DNA from 4 places in the Micromonospora sp. NPDC048898 genome. Region 4 is predicted to be linked to each of the others. Evidence: riboswitches for the same ligand, from Rfam matches in the RefSeq annotation. Region 4 holds a riboswitch; each other region holds the start of a gene.
What was found. Region 4 has a riboswitch for cyclic di-AMP ahead of ACGFIQ_RS34415 (coiled-coil domain-containing protein). Riboswitches for the same ligand answer to the same signal wherever they lie in the genome.

Region 1 (7,337 bases), on a different contig from region 4:
CGACTATTCTTTCGCCCGTACGTAGAACTTCCCTGCCGCTTAAGGAAATCGACTACATACTTGTAGGCTTCCTGCGTAGGTGTCGAGTTGGGCGTTTGCGTTGTCTTCACGAAGAAGATACTTTCGAGGATGCCCGCAATTCCGTCATCTTGGAGTTCTCGAACTTGGGAGAGGATGCTATTGGCGTACTGCTGCCACAGCTGTTGAAGCTCCCTCTCGAAGGCTTCATCGATAGCTTCCTCGTAACGCTGAGACTGTCTCCTTGGAACCGGCCCTCTCTCAATTCTAGTAGGCATTAACCGAGAGGTATTGAGAAAACTGTGGGGGAATCTGGCGACCGATCGCGGCTTGGTTAACCACTGCGTCGGACCTTCAGCGGCAGCCCTACTACTGATCTCAATTATCTCTCCATCTTCGGTTTCAACAGCATAGAATCCTTCGTCAGTGTCTTCTTCTGTTTGTCGAATGATGGAGCGCGTGTACTGCTTTTCGCCTGAGTTCGTAGAAAAGGTAACGGATGCCCGCTCGACTGGGATTCGCGTTACGGCTCGATGGTCATTCGAAAGCGCAGCGTGAATAATTTTTAGAAGAGAAGTTTTTCCCAAGCCATTAAGGCCGAAGATCACGTTCAACTTGGGGTCGAAATCGATGTCGATGTCAACGGATCTGCCGGCAAGTCCCGTAACATGGAGGCTGTCGACGCGGGTCAATCGGAAAATCCCTTGTTCGTTGGTGATGGTCAACATGTTCACTAGGAACTGGTTCCAGCTCCTAGCAGACACTGTGTAACCGGTTGGGCGCAAGATGCGACCGACTAAGAAACGGTAGACGGATAGGGCTGGCGTGCGTCCCTCTTTCGGGCCTGGGGAGACCTGGTCCTGCACGCTCGACCCGCACGGTGACGCTGCGGTCGCGTTGACTAGGGCGTGTGCGGCGGCCCGATGCCCGTATCGAGATGTCCGCGCAGGGCTTGGCCCCTGCTGGCTCGCAGAGGGGCAGCGCTATGGGGCGCGCCCAATGGCCCACTAATGGCCCGTACCGCACTGGTTGGCTTGGACACGGAGAAGCCCTGGTCGGGGCTATGTCTCCCGATCAGGGCTTCTCCGTGTGGAGCGGGTGACGGGAATCGAACCCGCACTGTCAGCTTGGGAAGCTGATGTTCTGCCATTGAACTACACCCGCAAGCGGCACCACTGTACCCGAGTCGCCGAGCCCGTGCACCCAGGCACCCCGACCCCCGACTTGCCCGCGTGCCGCTCTGCCCGCTCTGCCCGTTTCGCCTGGTTCGGCCAGGGTTCGGCCCGACTTGATCCACTCGGGTTTCTGAAAGTCGGGGTGTCCGAGCGGCCGGGATACCGCGAGTTCATGAAAACCGAGTCGATCATGCGGGGCGGCGCCCGCAGGCCGGTGCCGGGCAGGGCAGAGCCGGACGGGGCGGGAGAGCGAGGGGTGGTGCGGTGCCGGGCAAGGCAGCGCGGGGGCGACGCGGCGCGGGGCAGCGCGGCGCGGGGCAGCGCGGCGCGGGGCAGCGCGGCGCGGGGCAGCGCGGCGCGGGGCAGCGCGGCGCGGGGCAGCGCGGCGCGGGGCAGCGCAGGGGCGGTGCCGGGCGTACAGCCGAATGCCGGCTCCGTCAGCACGGAGCCGGCACCGACTGTCTCTGGGCCGTGGTGGTCAGGCGGCTGTGCACTGGACGTCACGGCTGCGGCGGGCCGGGCGCGTCTGCGGCACGGTGAGTGGCGCGGCAGCCGCCGTCGGGGCGTGCGGGTCGAGCCAGACCCGGACGGCCGGACGGCCCGGCGTGAGGCCGGGAACGCCCGCGAGGTGCTGCTCGCGGCGGGTGAGCATCGCCACGTCGACGGTGAACTCGAAGAGCCTCCAGTCGACCTGCGGCTCGGCGCGGGCGCTCTGCGCCAGTTGCGCCAGCCGGACCGGATCGGTCACCGGACGGGCACGCCCCGCCACGTACGCCTCGTCGTCGCTCTCCTCCGAGGGGAACGAGTGCAGCGCGTAGCGGCCGTCGCGTTCGAGGTCACGGCGCTTCGGAGAGTCGATGACGAAGCAGAACAGACCCTCGTCGGTGATGACCGGGGAGACCGGATGGACCCGGGGCCCGCCGTCGGCACGGACCGTGGCCAGGTAGCCGAAGCCCGGCCCGTACTGCTGGAGGAGAACGCGGATCCCGTCGGCGAGGCGGGGCTCGTCGGCGGCGAATTCGGACCAGGAAGCCATGCGAGCATCCTATCGAACAAATGTACGAGCAGCGACCTCGACGCGCTGGTCATCGGCACCGAATCCGGTGGGTTTTCGGGCCGCCGCTATGGTGGTCCGATGCTGCTCTCCGACCGCGACCTGGTCTCCGAGATCAAGGCCGGCACGCTGGGCCTGGAGCCGTTCGAGCCCACCCTGGTCCAACCTTCCAGCATCGACGTACGACTGGACCGGCTGTTCCGGGTGTTCAACAACCATCTCTACACCCACATCGACCCGGCGATGCAGCAGGACGACCTGACGTCGGCGATCGAGGTGCCCGACGGGGAGCCGTTCGTGCTGCACCCCGGGGAGTTCGTGCTCGCCTCGACGTTGGAGGTCATCTCGCTGGGTGACCAGCTCGCCGGTCGGCTGGAGGGCAAGAGTTCGCTGGGCCGGCTGGGGCTGCTCACGCACTCCACCGCCGGTTTCATCGACCCCGGCTTCTCCGGTCACGTCACGCTGGAGCTGTCGAACGTGGCGAACCTGCCGATCACCCTCTGGCCGGGCATGAAGATCGGGCAGCTCTGCATCTTCCGGCTCTCCTCGCCGGCCGAGCACCCCTACGGCTCGGCGGTCTACGGCTCGCGCTACCAGGGGCAGCGGGGGCCGACGCCGAGTCGCGCCTGGCAGCACTGGCGCACCTGGCCCACCCGCTGAACCCCGGACGACGGGGGCCCGCCGCGACGAATCGCGACGGGCCCCCGGTCAGCGCACTGATCAGCCGGGACGGCCGTAGCTGTGGACCTGACCGTCGTCGGCCCTCTTCATCTTGACCGGCTCGCCGGCCTGCGAGGCGTGCACCACCCAGCCGCCACCGACGTACATGCCGACGTGGTGGATGTCGCTGTAGTAGAAGACCAGGTCACCGGGGCGCAGGTCGGGCTTGCTGACGTCCTTGGTGGCGCGGCTCTGGGCGGCGGCGTTGTGCGGCAGTGACACACCGGCCTTCGCCCAGGCGGCCAGCATCAGCCCCGAGCAGTCGTACGAGTTCGGGCCCTCGGCACCCCAGACGTAGGGCTTGCCGATCTGCGCGCAGGCGAACTTGACCGCCGTGCCGGCGGCGCCACCGGGATAGCTGGCAGGGCAGGGCGCCGGGCGCAGCGGACCGCCGCCACCGCTGCCGTACACCTTGAGGCGCAGCTTCTGCAGCTTGTCGATCTCCTCGTTGATCTGCTTCTTCTTCGCCGCCAGCTGAGCCTCGGTGCGGGTCAGTTGGGCCACCATCGCATCGAGCGGCGCCTTCTGCCCGGCCAACTGGTCGCGCAGGTCGGCCACCTCGCGGACGTCCTGCTGCTGGTTGTGCGCGAAGCGGTCGAGCATCTCGAGCTGCCCGACCACCTCGCTGGGCGACCGGCTGCCCAGCACGGCGTTGACGGTCAGCACGTTCTCGCCCTTGTACGCGCGCACCGCCAGGGCACTGACCTTGTCCATCGCGGCGTCGACCTGGCGCTCCAGCGGGGCGATCCGGGCGGCCAGCGCGCCGGCCTGCCTGCGCTTGGCGGCGAGGTCGATCCGGGTGGCGTTGTGCTGTTCGATGATCGGTTCGAGTTTGTTCCAGTCGGCGTCGATCTGGCGCTCGATCTCGGCGACGGACGGGTCGGCGTGGGCCGCCGTGGCGCTGCCGGTCAGGACGACGGCGACGCCGGCCAGGGCAGCGAGCGCGGTGGTGAAGCGGGACCAGCGTGGGCGCGGCGCGATCGACATGGGGCCGGCTGCTGCCGACCGCTCGGACGACGGCCGCGGGGCATGGAGTGCCACCGGGTTCCGTACTCCTTCTTCCTGACCGCCTACCGGGTTAGCTGACGGGTTCGGGCGGGAAGTCGGCGCCCTACCGCAATGGCTGCGGATTCACCCCGGGGGACTTGGGTCCCCGGTTCGTTCGGAAACGACTCGGCGGTGTCGGTCCGTTACCGCCCGGGCTGGGCGGAGCTGCTATCGGGCCGACGAAAGACCAGAGTAGAGACGCTCGTTACCACTCCGCAACCCGCGCGGCCGTGACACTCCGTACCGATCCGAGAGGCGCACCGACCGGACGTGAAGATTTCTTTCCAAGTGGGTCGACACATAGAAAGGTATTGACGCGGGCTCCCGGACGGCGCGAAGGTGACCTGACCTGCACCCGTGGAATCTAGGGGGTTCGATGCACCATCCAACCCTGTCCCCCGGCCGGCGCGCACTGCTCGCCGCCGCCGTGGTCGCCGCCGCGACCGCGGTACCGCTACCCGCCAACGCCACCGCCGTACCCACCGGCGACCGTCAGCAGCAGTACGCCGCCGCGGCGGCCGAGTTCGGCGTACCGACCGACGTGCTGCTCGGCGTCTCCTACCTGGAGTCCCGCTGGGACAGCAACGCCGGCACACCCAGCACCAGCGGCGGTTACGGCCCGATGCACCTGACCGACGCCCGACACGTGGCCGCCCTGCCCGTAGCCGGCCACCACGACACCGACACCGACACCGGCACCGGCACCGGCACCGGCACCGAGGATCCGCGCGGCGACGACTCCCGTACCGCGCTGGCACCCGCGCCTCGTCCGGCGGACCCGGCACCATCGGCAGCCGCGTTGCAGACCGTGGACGCCGCCGCCGCGCTGACCGGCGCGGCCCCCGACTCGCTGCGGACCGACGTCGGCGTCAACATCCGGGGCGGCGCGGCGCTGTTGGCCTCGTACCAGCGGGAGTTGGGCGCGCCGGTCGGTGCCGGCACCGACCCGGCCACCTGGTACGGCGCGGTGGCCCGCTACGCCGGCGCGGACACCGCCGACGCCGCGGCGGCCTTCGCCGACGAGGTCTTCACCACCATCGGCACCGGCGAGTCGCGGACGACCGACGACGGAGCCCGGATCACGCTGCCGGCCCGGACGATCCGCCCGGAGCGTTCCTGGCTGGACCGGCTGGGTCTACGCCGGCTCGCCCGCCCGGACGGGCTGGAGTGCCCCCGCACCATCTCCTGCGAGTGGATCCCGGCGCCCTACGAGGCGTTCGGCGACGGGGACTACGGCAACCACGACCTGTCCGACCGGCCCGCCCGGCAGAAGGTCGAGTACATCGTCATCCACGACACCGAGGGGAGTTGGGCGACGACCCTGCGACTCGTCCAGGACCCGACCTACCTGAGCTGGCACTACACGCTGCGCTCGGTGGACGGGCACGTCGCCCAGCACGTGCAGACCAAGGATGTCGCCTGGCACGCCGGCAACTGGTACGTCAACGCCAAGGCGGTCGGGCTGGAGCACGAGGGCTTCGCGGCGCAGGGCACCTGGTACACCGAGGCCATGTACCGGGCCTCGGCGAAGCTGGTCCGGCACCTCGCGCTGCGGCTCGGCGTCCCACTGGACCGCCAGCACATCATCGGTCACGACAACGTGCCCGGCACCGTCGCCGCGAACGTCCGGGGGATGCACTGGGACACCGGCCCGTACTGGGACTGGACGCACTACTTCACGCTGCTGCACGCGCCCCGGCTGGACACCGGCACCCCGGCCACCGGTCTGGTCCGGATCGACCCGGACTTCGCCACCAACCAGCCGGCGTTCGTCGGCTGCGTCACCGCCGGTGTGCCGTGCGCGCCACGCGGCTCCTCGGCGGTGGTGCTGCGCTCCGCGCCGGCCGCGGACGCGCCGCTCGTCAACGACATCGCACTCCGCCCCGACGGCACCCCCAACACGATGGAGGTGTCGGACCACGGTGCCCGTGCCTCCGCCGGTCAGACGTACGCGCTTGCCGGCCGGCAGGGCGACTGGACGGCGATCTGGTACCTCGGACAGCGGGCGTGGTTCCACAACCCGGCGTCCGCGCCCACCGCCAGCTGGACCGTCGGCGTGGTGGCCACCCCGAAGCCCGGTCGGGCCACCGTCCCGGTCTACGGACGCGCCTACCCGGAGCAGGCCGCCTACCCGGCAGGGGTGCCCTACCAGGCGATCTCGCCGCTGCAGTACACCCTGCCCGCCGGGCAGCGGTACGCCGTCGGCGAAGTGCTGCCGGGCGAGTACTACCGGGCCAGCACGTTCGACGGCTCCTCGCCCGGCGACTGGACGGTGATCCGCGGCAAGAACCGGTACGCGCAGATCCAGTTCGGCCACCGCATCATGTACGTCGACCTGGCCGACGTGCAGCTCCTGCCGTCTTCGGTGGGTGCGCCCCGTTGAAGAACCACGACGGCCCCCGGTCGCGGTGACCGGGGGCCGTCGTGTCGCGCGAGGTGGATCAGCCAGGTCTGCGGAACCCGGCGACGGGCATGGTGTTGATGCTGGACACCGACACCGGTTTACCGGCTCGTGGCGCGTGCACCATCTGGTTGTTACCCAGATACAGCCCGACATGACTCAGGCCGGAGTAGAAGAAGACCAGGTCACCGGCACGAGCCTCGGATCGCGAGACGGCCTTGCCCTCGTTCCACTGGTCTCCGGTGTGGTGGGTGAGGTAGATCCCGGCCGACTTGTAGGCGTACTGGGTCAGCCCCGAGCAGTCGAACGAGTTCGGGCCGACGGCGCCCCAGACGTACGGATCGCCGACCTGCTGGCAGGCGGTCTTGATCGCCTTCTGGGCGGCCACGGAAACCACACCGTTGATGGTCGGGCAGCCGACGGTCTTGACCGTGGTCTTCGGCATCGACGCCTCGAGCTGCTTGATCTCGGCGTCGATCTGCTTCTTCTTGGCCGCCAACTCGTTCTGCTGCTTGGTCTGGGTCGCGATCAGCGCGTCCAGCTTCTGCTTCTCGCCGTCGTACTTGGCCCGCACGGCGAGGACGCCCTCGACCTGCTTGCGCTCCTGCGCGGCAAGCCGATCGAGGATGGTGAGCTGCTCGGTGAGCGTGTCCGGCTTGGCGCTGACCAGCAGCGTGCCGATGTCGTGCGACGGGCCCGAGATGTAGTAGCGGGAGGCGAGGTCGCCGACCCGGTTGAGCGCCAGCTCGCTCTGCAACGCCAGCGGCTCGATCTTCTTCTGCAGGTCGACCGACTTCTGCCGGTTGACCTTCAGGTCCGCCCTGACCTTGTTGTACCGCTCGATGGTGGGCTCCAACTCCTCCCACTTCTTGTCGATCTGCGCTTCGATCTCGTCGACCGTCGGCGCGGCGTGCACCGGCGC
Region 2 (7,337 bases), on a different contig from region 4:
GCCCCGGCGAGCCGGAGCAGTTCGGCCCGCTCCTCGCCACTCGCCGGCACCACGTCCACCAGGGTCATCCGGCCGGTCGTCACGGTGCCGGTCTTGTCCAGCACCACGGTGTCCACCCGGCGGGTGGACTCCAGCACCTCCGGCCCCTTGATCAGCACACCCAGTTGGGCACCTCGACCGGTGCCGACCAGCAGCGCGGTCGGGGTGGCCAGGCCGAGCGCGCAGGGGCAGGCGATGATCAGCACGGCGACGGCGGCGGTGAACGCGGCGGTCGGGCCGGCCCCGGTGCCGAGCCACCAGCCGAGCGTGCCGACGGCCAGGGTGATGACGATCGGCACGAAGACACCGGAGATCCGGTCCGCCAGCCGCTGCACGGCCGCCTTGCCGCTCTGCGCCTGCTCGACCAGGTCGGCCATGCGGGCGAGCTGGGTGTCCGCGCCGACCCGGGTGGCGCTGACGACCAGCCGTCCGCCCGCGTTGATGGTGGCGCCGACCACGCCGTCCCCCGGGCCGACCTCGACCGGCACCGACTCACCGGTGAGCATGCTGGCGTCGACGGCGGAGGTGCCCTCCTCGACCACCCCGTCGGTGGCGATCTTCTCGCCGGGTCGGACCACGAACCGGTCGCCGACGACGAGCCGATCCACCGGGAGCAGGGTCTCCACCCCGTCGCGCAGCACCGCCACCTCCCTGGCGCCGAGTTCGAGCAGGGCGCGCAGGGCCGCACCGGCGGTCCGCTTGGATCGGGCCTCGAAGTAGCGACCGGCCAGGATGAACACCGTCACCCCGGCGGCCGCCTCCAGGTAGATGTTGCCGGCGCCGTCGGTGCGGGTGATGGCGAAGCGGAACGGGTGCGTCATCCCGGGCATGCCGGCGTCACCGAGGAAGAGCGCCCAGAGCGACCAGCCGAACGCGGCAAGCGTGCCGAGCGAGACCAGCGTGTCCATCGTCGCCGCGCCGTGCCGCAGGTTGGTCCAAGCGGCCCGGTGGAACGGCAGCCCACCCCAGACCACCACCGGGGCGGTCAGGGTCAGCGACAGCCACTGCCAGTAGTCGAACTGCCAGGCCGGGACCATGGCCAGCAGGACCACCGGCACGCTGAGGGCCACCGAGACCCAGAGCCGGGTACGCGGACCGCGTAGCGGATCCGCCGGCTCCTCGGCCGTCGGCGCGGCCGGTAGCGCCGCCGTGTACCCGGTCTTGCGCACGGTCTCGATCAGGTCGTCCGGCGTGACGCCGTCGGCGTACCGGACGGACGCCTTCTCGGTGGCGTAGTTGACGGCGGCGCTCACCCCGTCCATCCGGTTGAGTTTCTTCTCGATTCGGGCGGCGCAGGCGGCGCAGGTCATCCCGCCGATCGCCAGCTCGATCCGGTTGGGTGCCTCGGGCAGCGGTCTGCTGGTGGTGGTCATCGTCTTCGTCCCGTCAGTTGTGCCCGTGCCCGGGGGTGCCGTGGTCGGCACCGCCGCTCGGCGCGGGTCCGCTCGGGTTGCTCCCGGCTGTCGGGGCGTCGGCCGGCGGGGTGCCGGTCACGACTGTGAACTCGGCGGTGTGCACCGCCCCGCCGTGCCGGAAGTCGAGGTAGAGCCGGTAACTCCCGGTCGAGGGCACGTCGGCGAGGAAGGTGACGGCCGGGCCGGGTTGGGTCCGCCCGTCGCCGGGCGTCCCGTCCGGGTGCACGTGCAGGTACGCGAGGTCACCCCGGCGCAGTGCCACCAGGTGCCCGTACGCGCCCAGGTAGGGCTCCAGGTCGGTGACCGGCCGCCCGTCCCGGCTGACGGTGAGGGTGAGCGGGGAGGTGCGGCCGGGCTGCGGCGCGCCGGCCAGGGTGACCGTGTAGCCGTCGACGGTGGTGCTTGTCGCCGGGGCGGGCAGCTGTCGTTCGGTCAGCGCACCGGGGACTGTCACGTCCACGCCGAGCGTCAGCGGCTCACCCCCGGTCGGGGTGAAGTCGGCGAACGCCCGCCACTGCCCGGGGCCGGCCAGCGGTGTGCCGACCCGCCAGGTGCCGTCCGCGGCCAGGTCGGGGTGCACGTGGCGGAAGCCGGACAGGTCCCGGCGGGCCACGATCAGGTGCATCCGCTTGTCGTGTGCCACGTCGTACCGGGTCACCGGCTGGCCGTCCGGACCGGTGATCCGGAAGGCGAACTGGTCGGCCGGGGCGGCGACCGGGTCGAGGGTGTAGCCGCGGTCGGAGACGAGCAGCCCACCGGGAATCCGGTCGGCCGGCTCGCCGCGTTCTTCCGTCGTGTGCACGGCGTCGCCGTCATGCCGGTCCTCGACGACCGGGGTGCGGTCGGCCACCCGGCCGACCGTGTACGTGGCGCCGAAGATCGCCGCGAGGCCGACAGCGAATCCGGCAAGTCTCGTCACGGTACGCATGCCGGCCCCCGCGCTCACGCGTCGACGAGGTCGTAGCCGGCCTCGTCGACGGCGGCCCGGACGACCTGCACGTCCAGCGGCTGCTCGCTGCTCACGTTGACCTGGCCGGTCGCGAGGTCGACCTGGACGTCTCGCACGCCCGCGATGGCGCCGACCTCGGCGCTCACCGCGCTGACGCAGTGCCCACAGGTCATGCCCTGCACCTGGAACGTGGTGTTGACCATCGGATCGTCTCCTTTTCCGTTACCGGTACCCGGTGGGGGTATCAGGTCCAGGAGTGACCGTACCATACCCCCACGGGGTAGGCTATCCTGGTCGACATGACCGCACCCACCCCGATCCGCGGGTACACCGCCAGCAAGGACCAGCTGCTCGCGCGGCTCCGCCGAGTCGAGGGCCAGGTCCGCGGGATCGAGAAGATGGTCGACGACGACCGCTACTGCATCGACGTGCTCACCCAGATCTCCGCGATCCAGGCCGCCCTCGACAAGGTGGCACTGGGGCTGCTCGACGGGCACGCCCGGCACTGCATGCACGAGGGAGCCGCCGAGGGGCGGGCCGACGAGATGGCCACCGAGATGATGGCGGCCGTCGGCCGGCTGATGAAGCGCGGCTGACGCCCCGCACCCCGACGCCGGCCCCGGCCCCGGACCGACGACACCCCGTCACGACCTGCGCCCCCGGGCCGGGCTGGTTAGCATTCCCCACGATGACCCCCCGCATGCCGCCGCGCGAACGGGCACCGGCGTCGCCACGCCGTGGCGTCGCCGCTGGCCGCCCGGGCCGGGCACTGACCATCCGTGATCAGGTGGTCGCCGGTCAGCGATCCACCGCGTCTCCCGCCACGATTCCACGGTGCGGATGAACCGACCGGCTCACTGACACGTACCCCGCACCGGATCGTTGGGAGTCTCGCCTTGGGTTCCGACCACACCCGCTCTGCTCCGTCCGCCCCGCCCCGGGTGCGGCGGCTCCTCGTCGTGACGGTGGTGCCCCTCTTCGTCGCCACCGTGCTCGCCGCGGCGCTGCTCTGGCCGCGCGGCGGGACACCGCAGACCGATGGCGGGGCGGACGTGCCGCGCTACGGCGGCACGGTGACCCGGGTGGTGACCGAGGCGTGCCCGCCGCTGCCGTCGAGCCCCGAGGGCACGCCCCGGGTCGGCGGCGGGCCGTGCGGCACTGTCGACGTCCGGGTGGACGACGGGCCGACCGCCGGCCAACAGGTACGGACACCGATCCCCGACGGGCCCGGCGCGCCACGGGTCGAGGTCGGCGACGAGGTCATCCTCGTCGAGCTGACCGATCCCGTCGATCCCAGCACCAGCAACTGGAACATCGCCGAGCACCAGCGCGGCACCCCGATGCTGTGGCTGGCGGTGATCTTCGCCGCGGCGATCGTCGCGTTCGGTCGGTGGCGGGGTCTGGCCGCACTCGCCGGGTTGGCAGCCAGCTTCACCATCCTGCTCACGTTCGTGCTGCCGGGCATCGGCGCCGGCGGGTCACCCCTCCTGGTGGCGGTGGTCGGCGCGGCGCTGATCATGTTCGTGGTGCTCTATCTGACGCACGGTGTCACCGCACAGACCTCGGTGGCGGTGCTCGGCACCCTGGGCAGCCTGGTGCTGACCGGGGTGTTGGCCACCATCGCCACGGCCGCGACCCACCTCACCGGCTTCGGCAGCGAGGACGCGACGACACTGTCGATGTTCCAGGCCGACGTGGACCTGCACGGCCTGCTGCTCGCCGGGATCATCATCGGTTCGCTCGGAGTGCTCGACGACGTGACGGTCACCCAGGCGGCCACCGTCACCGAGCTGGCGCACGCCAACCCCGGGCTGACCCGGTTGCAGCTCTACCGTGCCGCGACCCGGGTCGGCCGCGCGCACATCGCCTCCACTGTGAACACCATCGTGCTGGCGTACGCGGGCGCGTCGCTGCCCCTGCTACTCCTACTCACCGCCGACTCGCGGCCGATCGGGCAGATCCTCACCAGCGAGTTCCTCGCGCAGGAAATCGTCCGCAGCGCGGTCGCCACGCTCGGTCTGATCGCCGCCGTGCCACTGACCACCGGGCTGGCCGCGATCGTGACCGCCGCCGGGCGGGCCGACGCCACGCCGCCCGCCGACGCCGCCCGGCGGCCACCGGAGCCGGACCGGGCGGAGGCCCTGGCCGCCCTCAGCTCACCGCGAACGTCTCGCCCCGACGAGTCGGACCAGACGCGGACCCCGCCCCCATCCACGGCCACCGACGGGTGGCCGGAGTCGAACAGGAGCACGGAAACGGCATGGTGACACTCCTCAGCGTGACCAGATCGGGTCTCCACCCTGAGAACCGCGTCACTGATCACCCAGCGCTATGGCGAATTGACACTTTTGGTAGGCATCCAGGCGTAGCTCACGCGGTCGACTCTCGGGTAACCTCGCTGCCGGTTACCGATGAAGGCGCGAAGCGGCGCCTGCGGTGCCACCGCCCAATCGCCAACCGGCGAGCCGGGGACCCAGGTACGTGGGGTGAATCCGCGTCAGCGGTAGGGGCCACTTCCGCCCCGAACCCGTCAGCTAACCCGGTCGGCGGTCGACGGAAGGGAACATTGTGACGGCACCCCTACGCCGCTGGTTGACACCCGTGGTGGCCGTGATCGCCGCACTGACCGTGCTCGCCGGGCCCCTGCCGGCCCACGCCGCCCCGACGACCCCGACACCGTCCGGGCACGAGGAGGACGGCGAGCCGAAGCTGCTCAACGACGTCATCGAGCAGGCCAACCGGGACTACTCCGCCGCCAAGTCCAAACTGGACAAGTCCAAGAAGCGTCAGCTGGAGCTGGCGCTGGAGGTGGACCGGGCCAAGGCCGACCTGGACGCGTTGGCACCACAGGTCGGGCAGATCGCCGCCCAGTCGTACCGGACCGGTCGGATCGGCGCGCTCGCGATGCTGCTCGAAAGCGACGCTCCCGACACCTTCGTGCAGCGCGCCGCGCTGCTCGACGAGATCAACATGGTGAACGAGAACAAGCTCGCCGAGGTCAACGCGGTGAAGGCCCGCGCCGAGAAGGCCAAGTTCCTCCTCGACACCGAGGTTCGCGAGCAGCAGAAGCAGACCGCCGTGATGGCCAAGCGCAAGAACGAGGCCGACAAGGCGCTCTCCCTGGTCGGCGGCAAGGGCTTCACCGGCGGCCTGGTGGACGCCACCTCGCCGGTCGCCAAGATCGGGCCGGGCCGCACCGCCGACGGCGACTGGAAGGCGCAGTCGTGCAGCGAGAACGACCCGACCACGTCCGGCTGCATCACGCCGCGCACGCTGCACGCGTACAAGGAGGTCAAGCGGGCCGGCTTCAACCGGTTCGTCGGCTGCTACCGCCCCGGTGGGCCCTGGGAGCACCCGAAGGGCAAAGCCTGCGACTGGTCGCTACAGAAGAGCGGCTTCGCGCCCTGGCACAACGAGGACACCCGGACGTACGGCAACAACGTCGCCGCGTTCCTCATCCGTAACGCCGACCGGCTCGGCATCTACTACGTGATCTGGAACCGGCAGATCTGGTTCCCGGCGAGCGGTTGGAAGTCGTACAGCGGGCCGTCGAACCACACCGACCACGTCCACATGTCGATGCTCTGACCCACCGGATCCTCCGTCGAGGGCCTGTTTCATAAGGGCGGCCGAGTCGAGGCGGAGTCCGGGCGGCCAGCTCTTATGAAACAGGCCCGAGGGCCGCTCCGCCTCGTGCGGGGCGGCCCTCGACGTGTCAGGCGGCCGACCCGGCCGGCACGTCGAGCGTCGCGAAGCCGGCCGGCACGGCCGCCACCGGGCGCACCACGCCGGCGGCGAGCCGGTACGACACACCCACCACCGCACACCGCCCCTGCGCCACCGCGTCGGCCAGCACGGGCGACTGCCCCAGCAGCGTCTCGACGGTCTGCGCGATGTGGATGTCGACGATGCCGTCGATGTCCTCCACACCCTCGGCGCGGGCCCGGGCCAGACTGGGCAGCACGGCATCGACCACCGCGCCCAGGTGCCCGGGAGGCTGCGTGCCGGTCGCGGCGGACTCCCGCGCCGCCTGCACCGCCCCGCACGAGTCGTGGCCGAGCACCACCACCAGCGGGGTGCCGAGGACTGTCACCGCGTACTCCACGCTGCCCAGCACCTCCGGACCGGCGGTGTGCCCGGCCGTGCGGACCACGAACAGGTCACCAAGCCCCCGGTCGAAGATGATCTCAGCGGCCAGGCGCGAGTCCGAGCAGCCGACGATCACCGCGAACGGGTGCTGCCCGTCGGCCACGGCGGCCCGGCGCCCGGCGTCCTGGTTGGGGTGGCGCGGGGCGCCGCTGACGAAGCGCCGGTTTCCGGCGGTCAGCTCGGCGTACGCCTGGACCGGATCGCTGATCGCGGACGCCCGGTCGGTGCTCCGCTGCGGACCCGGCTGCCCGCCGGGCGTTCCGGGAAGACTCATCCCCGCACCTCGTATTCACGCGTTTGACCTGGTCAACCGGCTTGTCAGCCGGGCCGGCGGCGGGCGCTGGCTCGGGCTCAACCGTCACACGCACGGTAAGATGCGTCAAGGTATGCGTGATTTAGATTTCATACGTTGACTCCGGATCGACCCCGGGGCGACGCACCGGGGGCGGGGCGGACGAGACTGCCGGGGGCAGGGCGGACATCCGAAAGAGGCGATCACACCATGGCGAGCACTGCGACGGGCGACACCGGCGGCGGGCGGAACTGGACGTTCCTCACCAACCACGGGCACGTTCTGCTGGCCATCGCCCGCGACCCCACCGCCCGGCTACGCGACGTCGCGGCCGAGGTCGGCGTGACCGAACGGGCCGCGCAGGCGATCGTCGCCGACCTGGAGGCGGGCGGATACCTGCACCGCACCCGCGTGGGCCGGCGCAACGAATACACCCTCAACCCGTCCGGCCGGTTCCGGCACCCCGCCGAGGCCGACCGCCAGGTCGGCGACC
Region 3 (7,337 bases), on a different contig from region 4:
CGTCCTCGACCACGAAGAGCGACCGGCGGAACCGCAGCCCCTCCCGTTCGGCCGGGGTCGGGCCGATCGCGGTGCCACCCAGCGCCGCGTACGCCCGGCCGGACTCGGCGACAAGTGCGGTCAGCTCCGCCGGGTTCAGCGAGAAGTCCGAGTCCACGCCGCCGTCGGCCCGGTCCAGCGTGACGTGCTTCTCGATGAAGCAGGCGCCGAGCGCCACCGAGGCGACCGCCACCCCGATGCCGGGCGTGTGGTCGGACAGCCCGACCGGCACGTCGAACGCACCGGCCAGCACCGGCAACCGGCGCAGGTTGCTGTCGGCCGGCGGCGCCGGGTAGGAGGCGGTGCAGGCCAGCAGGACGATGCCCGCCGCGCCGCCGGCACGGGCGGTGCGCACCGCGGCGTCGATCTCGGCGACCGTCGCCATCCCCGTGGAGATCACCATCGGCTTGCCGGTGCTGGCCACGAGTCGGATCAGCGGCAGGTCGACAAGCTCCGAAGAAGCGATCTTGTACGCGGGCGCGTCCAGCGACTCCAGCAGTTCCACCGCCGTCGCGTCGAACGGTGACGAGAAGACGGTCAGGCCACGCTCGCGGGCCCGTCCGAAGATCGGGGCGTGCCACTCGTACGGGGTGTGCGCCCGCTCGTAGAGGCGGTAGAGGTTCTCCCCGCCCCACAACTCGTGCCCGCTGGAGATCCGGAACGCCGGGGTGTCGACGTCGATGGTGATGGTGTCCGGCCGGTACGTCTGGAGCTTCAGGGCGTGCGCCCCGCTGTCGGCCACCGCGTCGACGATGGCCAGCGCGCGGCCCAGATCGCCGTTGTGGTTGCCGGACATCTCGGCGACCACGAACGGTCGCTCCCCGGCACCGACCAGGTGCGGTCCGATCTTGATTGTCGCCGTCATTCCGACCTCTGCTCAGGTTTGCCCGCACCCGCGTGCGGTGGTGCTGCTGTCGTCGTCCACCCGGCGGGCGGACGACCTGGAAGACCAGTGCGCCGGGAGCCGACCCGGCTCCCGGCGTGGTGTGTGGTGGGCGCGGTCACGGCAGGCGGCCCCCGGCGAACGCGTCACGCCGATCCGTCACCGTGCCGACGTCGCGCGTCGTGGCGACGTCCGCCCCTCGCCCCGGGTCGTCGTCGGCGCTTACCGCACCGGCCGCGCCGGCACCCGCGGGTGCACTGCGGCGCAGGCGGCCGGCGACCCGGTGGGCCTGGCGCAGTGCCGAGTACGCCAACCAGTCGCCGCGCCCGACGAGGCGGTGCTTGAGCCCGGTCACGCCCGACGGCAGCGGGTAGCCGCCGGTGGGCAGGTACCGGCGGTAGTGCTCGGCGGCCCGGTGGAAGAAGTCCCGCCGCAGGTGTGGGTGCAGCCGGTCGTCGTTGCCCACCACCACCAGGTAGTGGTTGATCATCAACTGGAACAGTTCGGCCTGCAACCCCTCGTCCGGGTGCCGGCGGGCGACCCAGTCCAACAGGCGCTCGTACTGGTCGAACGCGTCGAAGTGCCGGCCACTGCGGGTGGACGTGATCGCACCCTGGCGGCCCTGCCGGTACAGATAGCAGATCCGGTCCAGCACGGAGATCTTCTCCGCGCCGATCAGCAGCGGGTGGCTGAACGGGATGTCCTCGTACCAGCCGGGGAAGAACCGCAGCTCCAACTGGTCCAGGAAGTCCCGGCGGACCACCTTGTTCCAGGCGGTGTGCTGCACCCGCAGCAGCCGCGGCTGGTCGTCCAGACGGGTCACGCCGGGAATGCCGCGCAGCAGGTGGCTGCTCGCGTCGATCTCCCGCCGGCCGTCCTCGTGCACCCGCAGGTGGTCCAGCATCAGCACGTCGGGCTGGTGGTGGCGCAGCCGGTCCAGCACCGCCGCGATCGTGCCGGGCGGCAACCAGTCGTCGCTGTCGACGAACCAGACGTACCGGCCGGCGGCCACGTCCAGCCCGGCGTTGCGGGCCAGGCCCAGACCCACGTTGCTGCTCAGGTGCACCACCCGGACCCCGTCGTGGTCGGCGGCGTACGAGCGGAGCATGTCGCCGCAGCCGTCCGGGGAGGCGTCGTCGACCGCGACCACCTCGACCGCGTCCGACTCACCCGCCGGAATGCCGGCCCGGATCGACTCGAGGCACTGGTACAGGTACGCCTCGACGCCGTAGACGGGCACGACGATACTCAGCAGCGGTGCGTGCGTCGGCTCATTGACCACGCCCGCCAGGTTCGACGACCCGGGTGACCGGTCCCGGAACCGGAAGTGGCCGACGATGGTGGAGTCGCTGAACTCCCGCCCAGCGGGAGGTTAACGACGACCGGCGGGACCGGGCCCGCGGCGGGCGGGACGCGTCCGGTTCACCCGGGAGTGACCCGGTAGGGTGCCCCGGGTGCGGCCCTGCCGGGTCGTCGCGGGCGTCGCCGTCGCGTCGTCCACGCCGCGCCGAGGAGGATACGAACGTGCTGGTGACCCTGCCAAGCCTCGGTATCCCCGCATGACGAGCGTCGACGCGGTGTCCACGGCCCGGCCCGGCCACGCGCCGGCCCGGCTGCCCTCGCTGACCGGGCTGCGGTGGATCGCCGCGTTGCTGGTCTTCGGTTTCCACGCGGGCACCATGCGGATCATCGCCGAACCGGACTACAAGGCCGTGGTCGACAAGCTGTTCAGCCTCGGCCTGTCCGGGGTGCAGTTCTTCTTCATCCTCAGTGGGTTCGTGCTGGTCTGGTCGGCGCGCGAGGGCGACTCCCGGCGCACCTTCTGGCGGCGGCGGGTTGCCAAGATCTACCCCAACCACCTGGTGCTGTTCGGGGCGACGGTGCTTGTCGCCTGGTGGTTCGCCGACCCGGTCCTGCCGGCGGCCGCGTTGGAGAACGTGCTGCTGTTGCAGGCCTGGGACCCCCGGCCGGGCTGGTTCTACAGCATCAACACCGTGAGCTGGTCGCTGTCCTGCGAGTTCTTCTTCTACCTGTGTCTGCCGCTGGTGCTGCCGTTCCTGCGCCGGGCCCGGCCGAAGCTGCTCGTGGTGCTGATCGTCGCGCTGCCCCTGCTGATCCTCGCGCTCTGGCCGGCCCAGCACCTGGTGCCGGAGGTGAGCCGGTGGTGGTTCACCCAGATCTTCCCGCCGGTACGGTCGCTGGAGTTCTGGTTGGGCGCGGTGGCGGCCGAGCTGATGCGCCGGGGTCTCTGGCGTGGCCCGGGGCTGGCCTGGGCCAGCCTGATCTTCGTGGGCGTCTGGGCGGTGGCCGCACAGTGGATCCCCGCGGAGCTGTGGACCACGCTGCTCGCGGTCGCGTACCTGCTGGTGATCGCCGCCGCGGCGGACGCGGACGTGCGCGGCCGGCGGTCGCCGTGGCGGTCCCGGCCGCTGGTCTGGCTCGGCGAGGTCTCGTTCGCCTTCTACCTGGTCCACGTGCTGGTGATGACCAGCGTGCTGCGCTTCAGCGGTGACTGGGGGACCGGCTTCCCGGGCTGGCGCGGCCCGGCCGTGGTGCTCGGTTTCCTGCTGGTGAACCTGATCCTCGCCGGGTTGCTGCACCGCTTCGTCGAGACCCCGATGATGCGCCGGCTCGCACCGCGCCGTCCGGCCCGACAGGTGTCCGTGCCCGGACAACGCACAGCCGCGACCCAGGCCGCCGACGCCGACCGGACCGGCCGCACCGGTGGGCCCGACCAGACCGACAGTCGATCAACGTACGCGGACACCCGCTGACACCGTCCACCCAGGTCAGCGTGTCGGCGCGGCGTGCGCCGACACGCCCGTGGTCGATGCGGCAGGCGCCGGTGCGACGGTAGCGTGGGGACGTGCTTCCGGTCGCGTTCACCTGTCCGCTGTGGTGGGTGGCGCGCTGGGCGACACGGGTGCTGACCAGCCTCGCCGTCGTCGCGGCCCTGGCGCTCGGCGCAGGTCCGGCCTCGGCCGCCGTGCCACCGTCGCACCCGACCGCCGCGTCGGGCGTGAGCGCCGCGTCGGGCGTGAGCGCCGCGTCGGGCGTGAGCGCCGCGCCGACCGCGGATGTCGCCGAGGAGACCTTCCCGGCCTGGTCGGTCGACGCGCCACCGGCTCTCCCCGGCGGCCTGGGCGCCATCGCGATCGGCGTGCTGCCGGTGTGCGCGAGCGGGTCCGACCGGCTGCCGCTCGTCGACGGTCTGCACAGCTGGCCGCCCCGGGGACCACCCGGGCGCTGAGCCCTCCGGGACACGCCGTCCCGTCGCCGCGCCCTGTCGACCCACCAGCTCCGCACCCCGCCGATCCCTGGCCCGCCGTGGCCGGGCGGCCGGTGGGGCTCCCATCGCTCTGCTTCCTCCGCGAGGTGCCGCCCATGGAGACAGTCGTTTTCTACCAGTTCGTAACCGAGGTGCCGCAGGCCGCTGCCATCTGGTCGGCCCTGTTCCTGCTGGCGCTCGGCGTACTCGCCGTGCTGGTCGCCCGGCCCGAACGGGACCGGCTCACCGACGACCCGCCGCCGCCCGTCCCGACCGCCCGTGAGGTGGCCGCGGCCGACACCGTCGACAGGCACCGGTACGCCGAGGAGGTGACAGTCGCCGCGGCCGGCGCGGCCAGGACGGCCGGGCGGCGACGGGATGCCTGGCTGACGGCTCAGGACCAGGTGGAACGGGCCTGGACGCGGTACGACGAGGCGGACGCCGCCGCGCGTCGCTTCGCGGGGTCCGGGGCGCTGCCCAGCCCGGACACCCCCCGCACCCCCGCCGAGTACGCGTCCCGGGAGCGCTACCTGCACCGTGCGGCGACGGCGGCGTACTGGCGGGGCGACCTGACGATGGCGCAGCTCGGTGACGTCTTCGGGCGTCGGCGCGGCTGGGATCCCCGGCGGCACCCGGTCGAGCAGGAGGCACTGCTCAGCCGGGTGATCCGGGACGCGAGGCTGGCCGACTACCAGGCCGCGGCCACGGCGGAGCGGGCCGCCTGGCGGGATGCGGACCTGGCCGCCTCCTCGGCGCGCACCCTCGCCGCAGAGGCGGCCGCGGCGGTTGCCCGGTTGCGGCCCAGCCCGGCACCCGTGCGCCGGCTGGTGCGCGGGGTGCCCCGGCCCGCCGTCGTGGCACGCCGGCTCCCGGCCCGTGCCCTTCGCGCCCGATCCGTTATGTGAGCCCGGTCACGGGATTTGCGAATCGGGCGTCCGGCACGATCGGCTCGATTTTTCCCGGGATCGTGGCCGCATTGTCGGCGGCCTGTCCGGTTGTCGACCGTAGGCGTCGCCGTAACCGGTTGTCCCATCGAGTCACGTCATCGGCAATACGCGCAGAAATTGTGGCACCAATTGAGGTTTACGCAGGTGAGGCCGGCTTGGCAGGGTGTGGATGGGCCAGTAGTGTCGTCCCGTCCGGTGCGGTAACCGATCGCAAGAGGCGACGCCGCGCCGACCCGCTCAATCGTGATCAACGAACCGGGGACCCATCAGTAAGTCCGGGGTGAATCCGCGAGCCACGGCCCGCGGTAGGGCGATCTTCCCGCCCGAATCCGTCAGCTAACCCGGTAGGCGGTGTCGGAAGGAGTTCCAAACTCGTGCAGCACCTTTCCACCCCTCGGCTGTTCCCTCGCCTCCACGGCGCAGCGGTGCCCCCGCTCATCCGTCCAGTGACGGTGAGCTGACCCCCGGGTCATCGCCTCTCCCGCCCGGCCGTGCCGGGCGTTCCCCTGAGCGGTTCACCATCCGCGGACCACGGTCCGCGCGCTGGCGCCTGCCCGGACACCGGTCGCGCCCCGGTGTGCCGCTCTCCCCCCGATCCGTGGAGGACCCCGTGAAGCACACCATGCAGCGCCAGCTCCGCCGCATCGCGACCGAGCGCCCGTACCAGATCGTCGCCGCCACCGCCGCGGCCCTGGTGCTCGCCGCCACCACCGGCACCCTGCTCACCGTCGCCGACGACGCCCCGGCCGCTCAGCGCACCGCGACCACGGTCGCCGAGATGCGCAGCGACACCACCACCACCTCCCACGGCGACGCGTCCCCGCTGGCCAGCGCCGCGCCGTCCAGTGCCGCCCCGGCCACCAGCGCCGCGGCGCCCGCCGCCAAGGCCAGCAGCAACCCGGATCTGACCCGTAAGCCGACACCGCCGAAGCCGCCCGCGACCAAGGTGCTCGACTACGAGTACGAGGCGCAGAACACGTACTACAACTGCGGCCCGGCGGCCACCCGCAACGCGCTCAGCGCCAGCGGGATCGACCGCACCCAGGAAGAACTCGCCGCCGAACTGGGCACCACCGAGATGGGCACCAACTCGGCCGAGGACACCACCCGGGCGCTCAACGCCGAGGTGAAGGGTTCCCCGTACCGGACCCGGATGTTCCCCGGCGCGCCCAGCCCGGCACAGATGGACCGGCTCCAGGCCGACGTCGTCCGGGCCATCACCGACGGCCGGGGCGTGGTGGCCAACGTCGTCGGCGACGCCACCGACACCGACGGCGGCTGGCACTCCTACGGTGGCGGTCACTACGTCGCCGTCGTGGGTTACAAGGACAACGGTCGCACCGTGCGGATCGCCGACTCGGCGAACCCGGCCGACCCGTCGTACTGGATCACCACCATCGACCTGGCCAACTGGATCACCAGCCGGGGCTACTCCGCCTGACCCGGGCACCCCGACAGCCGCGGGCGTCGTCCCCCACAAGGGGCCGACGCCCGCGGCGTCTCTCCCGCTGGCCCGGGTACGCCCCCGTCGACGACTCTCGTCCGGGACAGCGAACCGTGCGAGACTGCGGCCGTGGTGGATGAGTCGGGTGGTCACGCCGGTCGACGGCCGGTCCTGCTGCTGTTGCACGGCATGGGGACGACCGGTGACGTGTGGCTGCCCTGGGCGCCGCACCTGGAACGACACTGGCCCGGCCGGTGGCTGGCACCGGACCTCGCCGGCCACGGCTGGGCACCGCCGCTGCCGTCGTACTCCTTCGCCGGTCTCGCCCAGCGGATCGCGCAGGCACTCGCCCCCGACGACCGGCTCGTCGTGCTCGGGCACTCGCTGGGCGGCGTGGTCGGCCTCGCGTTGGCCGCGCGGGACGCCGGGATGCCTGTGGACGCCGTGGTCGGGTTCGGCATCAAGGCGCTCTGGTCACCCGCCGAGCTGGACCGCGCCGCCGAGCTCGCCGCCCGCCCGGTGAGCTGGTTCGCCAGCCGCAATGAGGCGGCCCGCCGCTACCTGCGCGTCTCCGGGCTGGCCGGCCTGCTCCCGCCGGACCACCCGGTGGTGGACGCCGGCCTTCGTCAGGTCGACGGCAGGTGGCGTCTCGCCATGGATCCCCACGCCTTCGCCGTCGGCGAGCCCGACCTCGGTGCGCTGCTGGCGGCGACCGACGCCCCGGTGCTGCTGGCGCGCGGCGAGCACGACCCGATG
Region 4 (7,337 bases):
TGAGCAGGAACAGCACCAGCCCGACCATCACCGTGGTGAGCACGAGCTTGGCCACCACCCAGCGATAGCGCCACAGACCCCACGGGGTGAGTAGCGCGCTGGCGACGCCGATCAGCCAGACCAGGACGCTCAACGGCGCGAACAGCACCGTGCCGACAAGCGCCGTGACCGGGTAGACCACCGCCGGGTCGGCGCCCCGCTGGACGGCGATGCCGAGCGTGAGGAGCACCAGGTCGGCACCGAGCCAGCCGAGCGAGGTGACCAGGTGCAGGGTGAGGAGCCCCTTGCGGGCGGTGGGTGGAATCCGACGCATACCGCGATGCTGCCCGCCGGCCCGTGCCGGGTCGTCCGACCGCCGACGACATCCGGGGTACGCCCGGCGACGTACCCCGGTCTGCCGACGACATCACCCGGCCTGGCGACGTAGCCGGGGCCTGGCGACGACCCGCCCTCATGATCGACACCACATCGCCAACTCCGGGGTGTCCCGTCGTCCCGGAGACCCCGGAGTTGGCGAACGAGAGTGGATCACCCCTGGACCGGGGGCGGGTCTAGTAGACCGACAGGTGGACGTGGTTGGTGTGGTCGGTGGACGGGGTGCCGCTGGCGCCGCTGTACGACTTCCACCCGCTGCTGGGCAGCCAGATCTGCCGGTACCAGATCACGTACAGCACGGCGAGCCGGTCGGCGTTGCGGATGAAGTACGCGGCCAGGTTGTTGCCGTACGTCTTGTCGCCACCGGTGGCGTTGCCGCCGAAGCCACTCGTCTGTGCGGCGAAGTCGCAGGCCCGGCCCTTCGGGTGTTCGCCGGAGCCGCTGGGGCGGTGACAGGAGACGTACCGGGTGAAGCCGGCGGCCTTGGCCTGGTTGAGCGCGTGCAGGGTGCGCGGGGTGATGCAGCCGTTGGCGGGCGTGGGGTCGTTGACGCTGCACGACTCGGATGGCCAGGAGCCGTCGGAGTTGCGCGGCGCCGCCTTCGCGTTGGCGGTGGAGGTGCCCCGGTTGGAGCTGGTGTCGGCGGTGGTCTGCGGCGGCTTGGGCGTGTTGGCGACGGTCAGGGCGCGTTCGGCCTGCTCCTTGCGCTTGGCCATCACGGTGACCTGCTTGCGTTGTTCGGTGATCTCGCCGTTGAGGGCGGCCCGGGTGCGATTGGCCTCGTCCTTGGTGGCGAGCAGGTCGCGCAGCACCCGGTCCTCGTTGGCGGCCACCGCCTCCAGGGCGGCGGCCCGGTCCATGAAGCCCTCCGGGCTGCTGCTGTTGAGCAGCGCCGACACCGCGCCGAGCCGGCCGGTGCGGTACGCCACGCCGGCGATCTGGCCGACCTTGCCGTCGCGCTGGGCCAGCTCGACCTCGATGGTCTTCAGCTGGGTGGCGAGCTGCTGCTGCCGCCGCACCGAGGTGTCCAGAGCGCGTTTGGCGTCCAGGTAGCCCTTGCTGGCGGCTTCGAGCTGGGCGCGCAGCGACGGGGTGCCGCCCTCCTCGTCGGTGTCGGGTGCGGCGGCGGCCCGCAGGCCGGTCGGGGGAGCGGCCGAGGCGGTGCCGGCCGGGATCGCGACGCCGAGGGCGAACATCGCGACGATCAGGGCCGCCAGTCGGGCGGCGGGTGGTCGTGCTGGTGCCACTGCGCATGTCCTTCCGTCAGCCGCCGACCGGGTTAGCTGACGGGTTCGGGACGGAAGATCCCTACCGCTGACGCGGATGCACCCCAGGAACGTGGTTCCCCGGTTCGCCTGGTTGGGCGATTAGGCGGCGACCGCCACCGGCGCCTGGAGGGCGCCGCCTGGTGGAGGCCGGGACCGAGCCTACCGGTGCCGGTGGGGCCGCTGCAGCCGATGTGACGGAAGGTGCGCAGGTCATCACGGAAACGGGTGTTACCACTCGATCGAGCCGCAGGCCCCGGTGGCGGCGCCGGGCTCGATCTGCAAGGTCGCGTGTTCGATCCGGAAGTCGTCGTGCAGGGCGGTACGCGCTGCGGTCAGCACCGCGCCGACCTCCGCGCCGGGTGCCATGGTCAGGTGCGCGGAGGCCACCTCCATGCCCGAGGTGAGCGTCCAGACGTGCAGGTCGTGCACCTCCACCACGCCGGGGACGGCGGCCAGCCGGTCGTGCACGGCGGTCACCTGGAGGTGTTCCGGGGCGGCCTGCACCAGGATGCGGACGGCGGCGCGGGCCAGCCGCCAGGTGCGCGGCAGGATGAACGCGCCGATGGCGACCGCGACCAGCGGGTCGGCCCACCACCAGTCGGTGACGGCGATGAGCAGTGCCGCGCCGATCACGCCCAGTGAGCCGAGCAGGTCGCCGAGCACCTCCAGGTAGGCGCCCTGCAGGTTGATGCTCTCCCGGGCGCCGGCGCGGAGCAGGGCGAAGGCGGCGACGTTCGCGAGCAGGCCGAGCACGGCCACCACGAGCATCGGGCCGGCGACGACCTCGTGCGGGTCGCCGAAGCGGCGGATCGCCGCGATCACCACGTAGATCGCGACGCCGGAGAGCAGGACGGAGTTGGCCAGTGCGGCGAGCACCTCGAGGCGGTAGAGCCCGAAGGTGCGCTGCGGGTCGCCGGTGGCCCGTCGGGTGGCGGTGATCGCGGCGAGCGCCATCCCGATGCCGAGCACGTCGGTGAACATGTGCCCGGCGTCGGAGAGCAGGGCGAGTGAGCCGGTGTGCAGGGCGGCCACCGCCTCGACCACCATCAGGGTGGCGAGCAGCCCGAACGCCGCCCAGAGGCGGCCCCGGTGCTGCTGTGCGGCATTGGCGACGGACCCGTGGTGGTGGTCATGACCTGCGCCCACGAGATCCACCTTCCGCTGCCGGCCGGGGCCCGGTCAAATGTATGTTCACATCGCTATGTGTGCAAGTGTCAGGTCGGCCGCTGGCCCGTGCGACGAGCGGGCACGGATCAGCCGGTCGGGTCGATGGTGGTGAGTCGCTGCGTGGCCCGGGACAGCGCCACGTACAGGGTGCGTACCCCGGCACCCGGATCCGCCCGGATCTCGCTCGGTGCGACGAGCACGACTCCGTCGTACTCCATGCCCTTGGCCTCCAGGCTGGTCACCACCTGTAGGCGCGGCGCGTCGAGCGCGGCGAGCCAACCGGCGACCTCGTCCCGGCGGGGGACCGGCGTGATCACCCCGACCGTGCCCTCCACCTCGGTCAGCAGGCCGGCGGCCGCCTGCACGGTCGTGGTCTCCAACCCCGTCGCGGGCACCACCAGCTCGACCGGATCGACCCCGGTGGAGCGCACCGCCGTCGGCAGCGGCAGGTCGGGGTAGAGCCGGCGGATCTCCGCCGCCGCCACCGCGAAGATCTCCGCGGAGTTGCGGTAGTTGGTGGTGAGCGTGAAATCGTGCCGCTTGCGTCGGCCCAGCGCCTGGTCCCGGGCCCGGTCCAACTCGTCGGGGTCGCCGGTCCACGCGGTCTGCGCGGGGTCACCCACCACCGTCCAGGAGGCCAGCCGACCCCGCCGACCGACCATCCGCCACTGCATCGGTGAGACGTCCTGCGCCTCGTCCACCACCACGTGCGCGTAGTCCCGGTAGTCCTCCGGACGCTCCCGCGCCGCCGCGCGGGCGGCCCGCTGCCGGTCGCTGGCGGTGCTCAGCTCGCGGACGCCGCCGGCCAACTGGAACGGGTCACGCCGGGCCCTGGCCGGCTGCGCCGGCTTGCCGAGCAGGGCGTCCAACTCGTCCAGCAGCGCGATGTCGGCGATGGTCAACCCGTCCGAGTCCAGGTTCCGGTACGCGGCGGTGAGCAGCCGGATCTCCGCGCCGGAGAGGATCCCCCCGGCGTACCGCCGCAGTCGGTCCGGCCGCGCCAGCCAGCCGAGCACGTGCCGCGGGTGCAGCCGGGGCCACCACGCCTTGAGGAACTCGCGGAACTCCGACCGCTCGGCGATCTCCGCCTCGAAGGTCCGCTGCTCCGGCAGTCGAACGCCCACCTCACGGGCCTGCGCCCAGAGCGCGGCGAAGATCCCGTCGAAGCCGGCCCGGCGGACCTCGTTGCGTCGGGCACCCCGGTGCAGCGCGCGGTCCCGGATCCGGTCCAGCGCCGCCCGGTCCAGCCGCAGCAACGTGCCCCGGTAGAGCAGCCGCAGCTCGCCCGGGCCGCCCGGCACCGCGTCGCGGGCCGCCCGCTCCAGCACCCGGCGCATCCGCAGCGAGCCCTTCACCGCCGCCACCTCGGGCGGGTCGGTGCGGGTGGCGCTCATTCCCGGAAACAGGGTGCCCAGCGAGTGCAGGGTCGCGGTGTCCTCACCGAGCGACGGCAGCACCGAACCGATGTACTCCACGAAGACCGACGACGGGCCGACCACCAGGATGCCGCCACCGGCGTACCGGCTGCGGTCGGAGTAGAGCAGGAAGGCGGCCCGGTGCAGCGCGACAGCGGTCTTGCCGGTGCCGGGGCCGCCCGCGACGATCGTCACCCCGGAACCGGGTGAGCGGATCGCCTCGTCCTGCTCCCGCTGGATGGTCGCCACGATGTCGCGCATGCCCCGGCCGGTGGCCTTGGACAGGGTGGCCAGCAGCGCGCCGTCGCCGACGACGGTCATCCCCTCCGGGGCGGCGTTCGGGTCCAGCAGGTCGTCCTCGATCCGGGTGACGCGCTCGGCGCGGGACTGGATCGTACGGCGACGCACCACGTCCAGCGGCTGCGCCGGAGTGGCCTGGTAGAAGGCGGCGGCGGCCGGTGCCCGCCAGTCGACGACAAGCGTGGTGGTGTCCTCGTCGCGGATGCCGAGGCGCCCGACGTGCAGCACCTGCCGGTCCCGCAGGTCCAGCCGGCCGAAGACCAGCCCCTCGTACTCGGCGTCCAGGACGTGCCGCCGCTGCGCGGCGTGGAAGACCATCGCGTCGCGCTCGACCAACGAGCCGTACGTGCCCACCCGGGCCATCCGGTAGCCGTCACGCTCGGCTCGGACCGCCGACTGCCGCAGTTCGGCGAGTCGCGCGTACACCCGGTCGAGGTGGCGTTGCTCGACGGCGATCTCCTGCTCCAGGCCGGTCTGGTCGGTCAACGCACGCTCCTTCGAAGGTCGCCGGCAGGCGGCGGGAACCGCGCGAGCCGACCGCAGAAGGGTACGGCCCCGCGCCTGGCCGGCCGCGCCCGAGGTGCGGGAACGCGCTCAGACACCCGTTTCGGCGGGCGTCGCCCCCCGGCTGCGGGGCGGCGGTTCGGCGAGCACCCGGCGCAGGACGCCGGTGAGGGCGGCGTTGACCTCGTCCGGGCGCTCCATCATCAGCATGTGCCCGGCACCCGGGCAGACGGTCAACTCGGTGGCCGGCAGGGCCGCCGCGATCGACTCGGCGCACGGCGGTGGGGTCAGCCGGTCCCGGTCGCCGACCAGGGCGGCGGCCGGCAGGTGGGCCAACGCGGTGAGGGTGTCCAGTCGGTGCTGGGTGCCGATGGAGGCGCGGAACCCGCCGATCGAGCGCAGCGACGCACGAGCCACCGCGGAGGTCACCAGGCGGATGTCGGAGGGGTCGCAGCGGTCGCCGAAGAGCATCCAGCGGATGCTCGGTCGCAGCGCGTTCAGCAGCGCCCGGGGCGCTCGCCAGGAGCCGCACCGGGCCAGCACTCCGGCACCTGTCGTCTCGGCCAACCGGATCAACCGGGCGATCCGGGGCGAGAGCCCGTAGACGGTGTGCGTGTGCCCCTCGGCGGTGGTCGACACGAAGACCAGACCGGCCGTACGGGCGGCGAAGTGCGCGGCGTGGCGGTGGGCGTACTCCATGATCGTCATGCCGCCCATCGAGTGCCCGACCAGGACCACCGGCCCGACCGGCGCCACCGTGTCGAGCACCGTGGCCAGGTCGTCGCCGAGTTGGGCCAGGGTGGCCGTGGGCAACGCCATGCAGCTGGACCGACCGTGCCCCCGCGCGTCGTAGGTGACCACCCGCACCGACCCGCCGAACGCCGCGGTCAGCGCGTCGACCTGCCGGTGCCACGCGCGCCCGTCCAACGTCCAGCCGTGCAACAGGACGGCGGTGACCTGGGCGTCCGTCGGCTCGGTCGCCTCGACGTTGAGCCGTACGCCGTCCGGCAGCCCGACCTCGAACCGCTCCGGCATCGCCACCTCCCCAGGGCCGCCCGGCACCACCAGTCCCACTGGTACCCGGCTACCCGCCACGGCAGCACACCAATCACGCCGTGGCCAACATTCCCGACCCCGCCCGTGGGGCCCGACGGCGGGCCAAGCTGGACGGCATGGGGTCCTCGGGAGCGCCCATGGGCGGGACGTCGGGGCCGGGGCGGCAGGCCGGCGGCACTCCGCGCGCCGCCCTGGCCGATCTGCTCGCCGGTAACCGGCGGTTCGTCAGCGGCCAGCCGATCCACGGGCACGACGTCACGGCCGCCGCGGCCGCCGCCTCCGGCGACCAGCAGCCGTACGCCGTGGTGCTCGGCTGCATCGACTCGCGGGTGCCGCTGGAGGCGATCTTCGACCAGACGTTCGGTGCGATCTGCGTGATCCGTACCGGTGGGCACGTGCTCGACCGGGCGGTGTGCGGGTCGATCGAGTACGTGGTCGGCCAGCTCGGCGTACCGCTGGTGCTGGTCCTCGGTCACGAGCGGTGCGGCGCGGTCGGCGCCACCGTGGACGCGCTGCGCGCCGGGGAGCGTCCCGGTGGCTCGCTGGCGCACCTGGTGGACGAGATCGCCCCGGCGGTGACCGAGGTGGGGATCGACGACCCGGCGGTGCTGCCGCTCGCGGTCCGTCGGCACGTCCGGCGAACGGTGGGCACGCTGCGCGCCGACGACCTGCTCGCCGGGCCGGTCGCCGCCGGACGGGTGGCCGTGGCCGGTGGCCTCTACGACCTGGCCACCGGCGAGGTCACACTGCTCGACCCGGCCTGAACCCGCCCGCCGCGCTCGACCGGCCCGCGCCCGACGCCGCTCGACCGGCCCGCGCCCGACGCCGCTCGACCGGCCCGCGCGCCGAGCGCTTGATCGACTCGGGTTTCGTGATCCCGGGGTGTCCGGCCTGCCGGGACACCCCGGTTTTCGGGAAGCCGAGTGGATCTCGCCCCGGACACGCGAAACCGCCCGCCGGGAACTCCCGGCGGGCGGTGTCGATGGTGCGATGGGGGAGGGCTCAGCCCTCGAAGACGCCGGCCGCGACCAAGCGCTTCTCGGTGGCCTCCCAGCCGTCGTTCGGGTGAACGGCAGCCAGGTTGTTGATCTCCGCCCGGATCTTGGCGGCGTGGCCGGCGGCGGCCAGCACGCGGATCTCCTCGACGAAGGCGTCGGAGTCCGTGCGCAGGTGCGCGGTCTTGCCGTTGGTCAGGTTCCGCACGTAGGCGTGCTTGCCGCCGTTGAGCGGGATGAGGTACTTGAACTCGCCC

Region 1: another riboswitch for cyclic di-AMP. It lies ahead of ACGFIQ_RS15270 (NlpC/P60 family protein); the one in region 4 lies ahead of ACGFIQ_RS34415 (coiled-coil domain-containing protein).
Region 2: another riboswitch for cyclic di-AMP. It lies ahead of ACGFIQ_RS06765 (coiled-coil domain-containing protein); the one in region 4 lies ahead of ACGFIQ_RS34415 (coiled-coil domain-containing protein).
Region 3: another riboswitch for cyclic di-AMP. It lies ahead of ACGFIQ_RS32540 (C39 family peptidase); the one in region 4 lies ahead of ACGFIQ_RS34415 (coiled-coil domain-containing protein).

What each region holds. Positions count from the first base shown of each region.
Region 1 covers NZ_JBICUF010000004.1:466,717-474,053, forward strand. The annotation lists gene ACGFIQ_RS15250 (AAA family ATPase) at 1-746, opposite strand, end outside; tRNA gene ACGFIQ_RS15255 (tRNA-Gly) at 1,109-1,182, opposite strand; gene ACGFIQ_RS15260 (pyridoxamine 5'-phosphate oxidase family protein) at 1,672-2,229, opposite strand; gene dcd (dCTP deaminase) at 2,329-2,907, shown strand; gene ACGFIQ_RS15270 (NlpC/P60 family protein) at 2,968-3,954, opposite strand; cyclic di-AMP (ydaO/yuaA leader) riboswitch at 4,021-4,156, opposite strand; gene ACGFIQ_RS15275 (N-acetylmuramoyl-L-alanine amidase) at 4,391-6,397, shown strand; gene ACGFIQ_RS15280 (NlpC/P60 family protein) at 6,456-7,337, opposite strand, start outside.
Region 2 covers NZ_JBICUF010000001.1:1,433,555-1,440,891, forward strand. The annotation lists gene ACGFIQ_RS06740 (heavy metal translocating P-type ATPase) at 1-1,412, opposite strand, end outside; gene ACGFIQ_RS06745 (hypothetical protein) at 1,426-2,382, opposite strand; gene ACGFIQ_RS06750 (copper ion binding protein) at 2,397-2,606, opposite strand; gene ACGFIQ_RS06755 (metal-sensitive transcriptional regulator) at 2,703-2,999, shown strand; gene ACGFIQ_RS06760 (YibE/F family protein) at 3,300-4,670, shown strand; cyclic di-AMP (ydaO/yuaA leader) riboswitch at 4,837-4,967, shown strand; gene ACGFIQ_RS06765 (coiled-coil domain-containing protein) at 4,972-5,991, shown strand; gene ACGFIQ_RS06770 (carbonic anhydrase) at 6,119-6,826, opposite strand; gene ACGFIQ_RS06775 (helix-turn-helix transcriptional regulator) at 7,055-7,337, shown strand, end outside.
Region 3 covers NZ_JBICUF010000020.1:85,361-92,697, reverse strand. The annotation lists gene pseI (pseudaminic acid synthase) at 1-904, opposite strand, end outside; gene ACGFIQ_RS32560 (glycosyltransferase family 2 protein) at 1,041-2,204, opposite strand; gene ACGFIQ_RS32555 (acyltransferase family protein) at 2,482-3,696, shown strand; gene ACGFIQ_RS32550 (hypothetical protein) at 3,789-4,172, shown strand; gene ACGFIQ_RS32545 (hypothetical protein) at 4,307-5,095, shown strand; cyclic di-AMP (ydaO/yuaA leader) riboswitch at 5,362-5,503, shown strand; gene ACGFIQ_RS32540 (C39 family peptidase) at 5,736-6,578, shown strand; gene ACGFIQ_RS32535 (alpha/beta fold hydrolase) at 6,711-7,337, shown strand, end outside.
Region 4 covers NZ_JBICUF010000026.1:399-7,735, forward strand. The annotation lists gene ACGFIQ_RS34410 (hypothetical protein) at 1-313, opposite strand, end outside; gene ACGFIQ_RS34415 (coiled-coil domain-containing protein) at 552-1,622, opposite strand; cyclic di-AMP (ydaO/yuaA leader) riboswitch at 1,628-1,759, opposite strand; gene ACGFIQ_RS34420 (cation diffusion facilitator family transporter) at 1,872-2,789, opposite strand; gene ACGFIQ_RS34425 (HelD family protein) at 2,897-5,011, opposite strand; gene ACGFIQ_RS34430 (alpha/beta fold hydrolase) at 5,120-6,064, opposite strand; gene ACGFIQ_RS34435 (carbonic anhydrase) at 6,223-6,849, shown strand; gene ACGFIQ_RS34440 (hypothetical protein) at 7,088-7,337, opposite strand, start outside.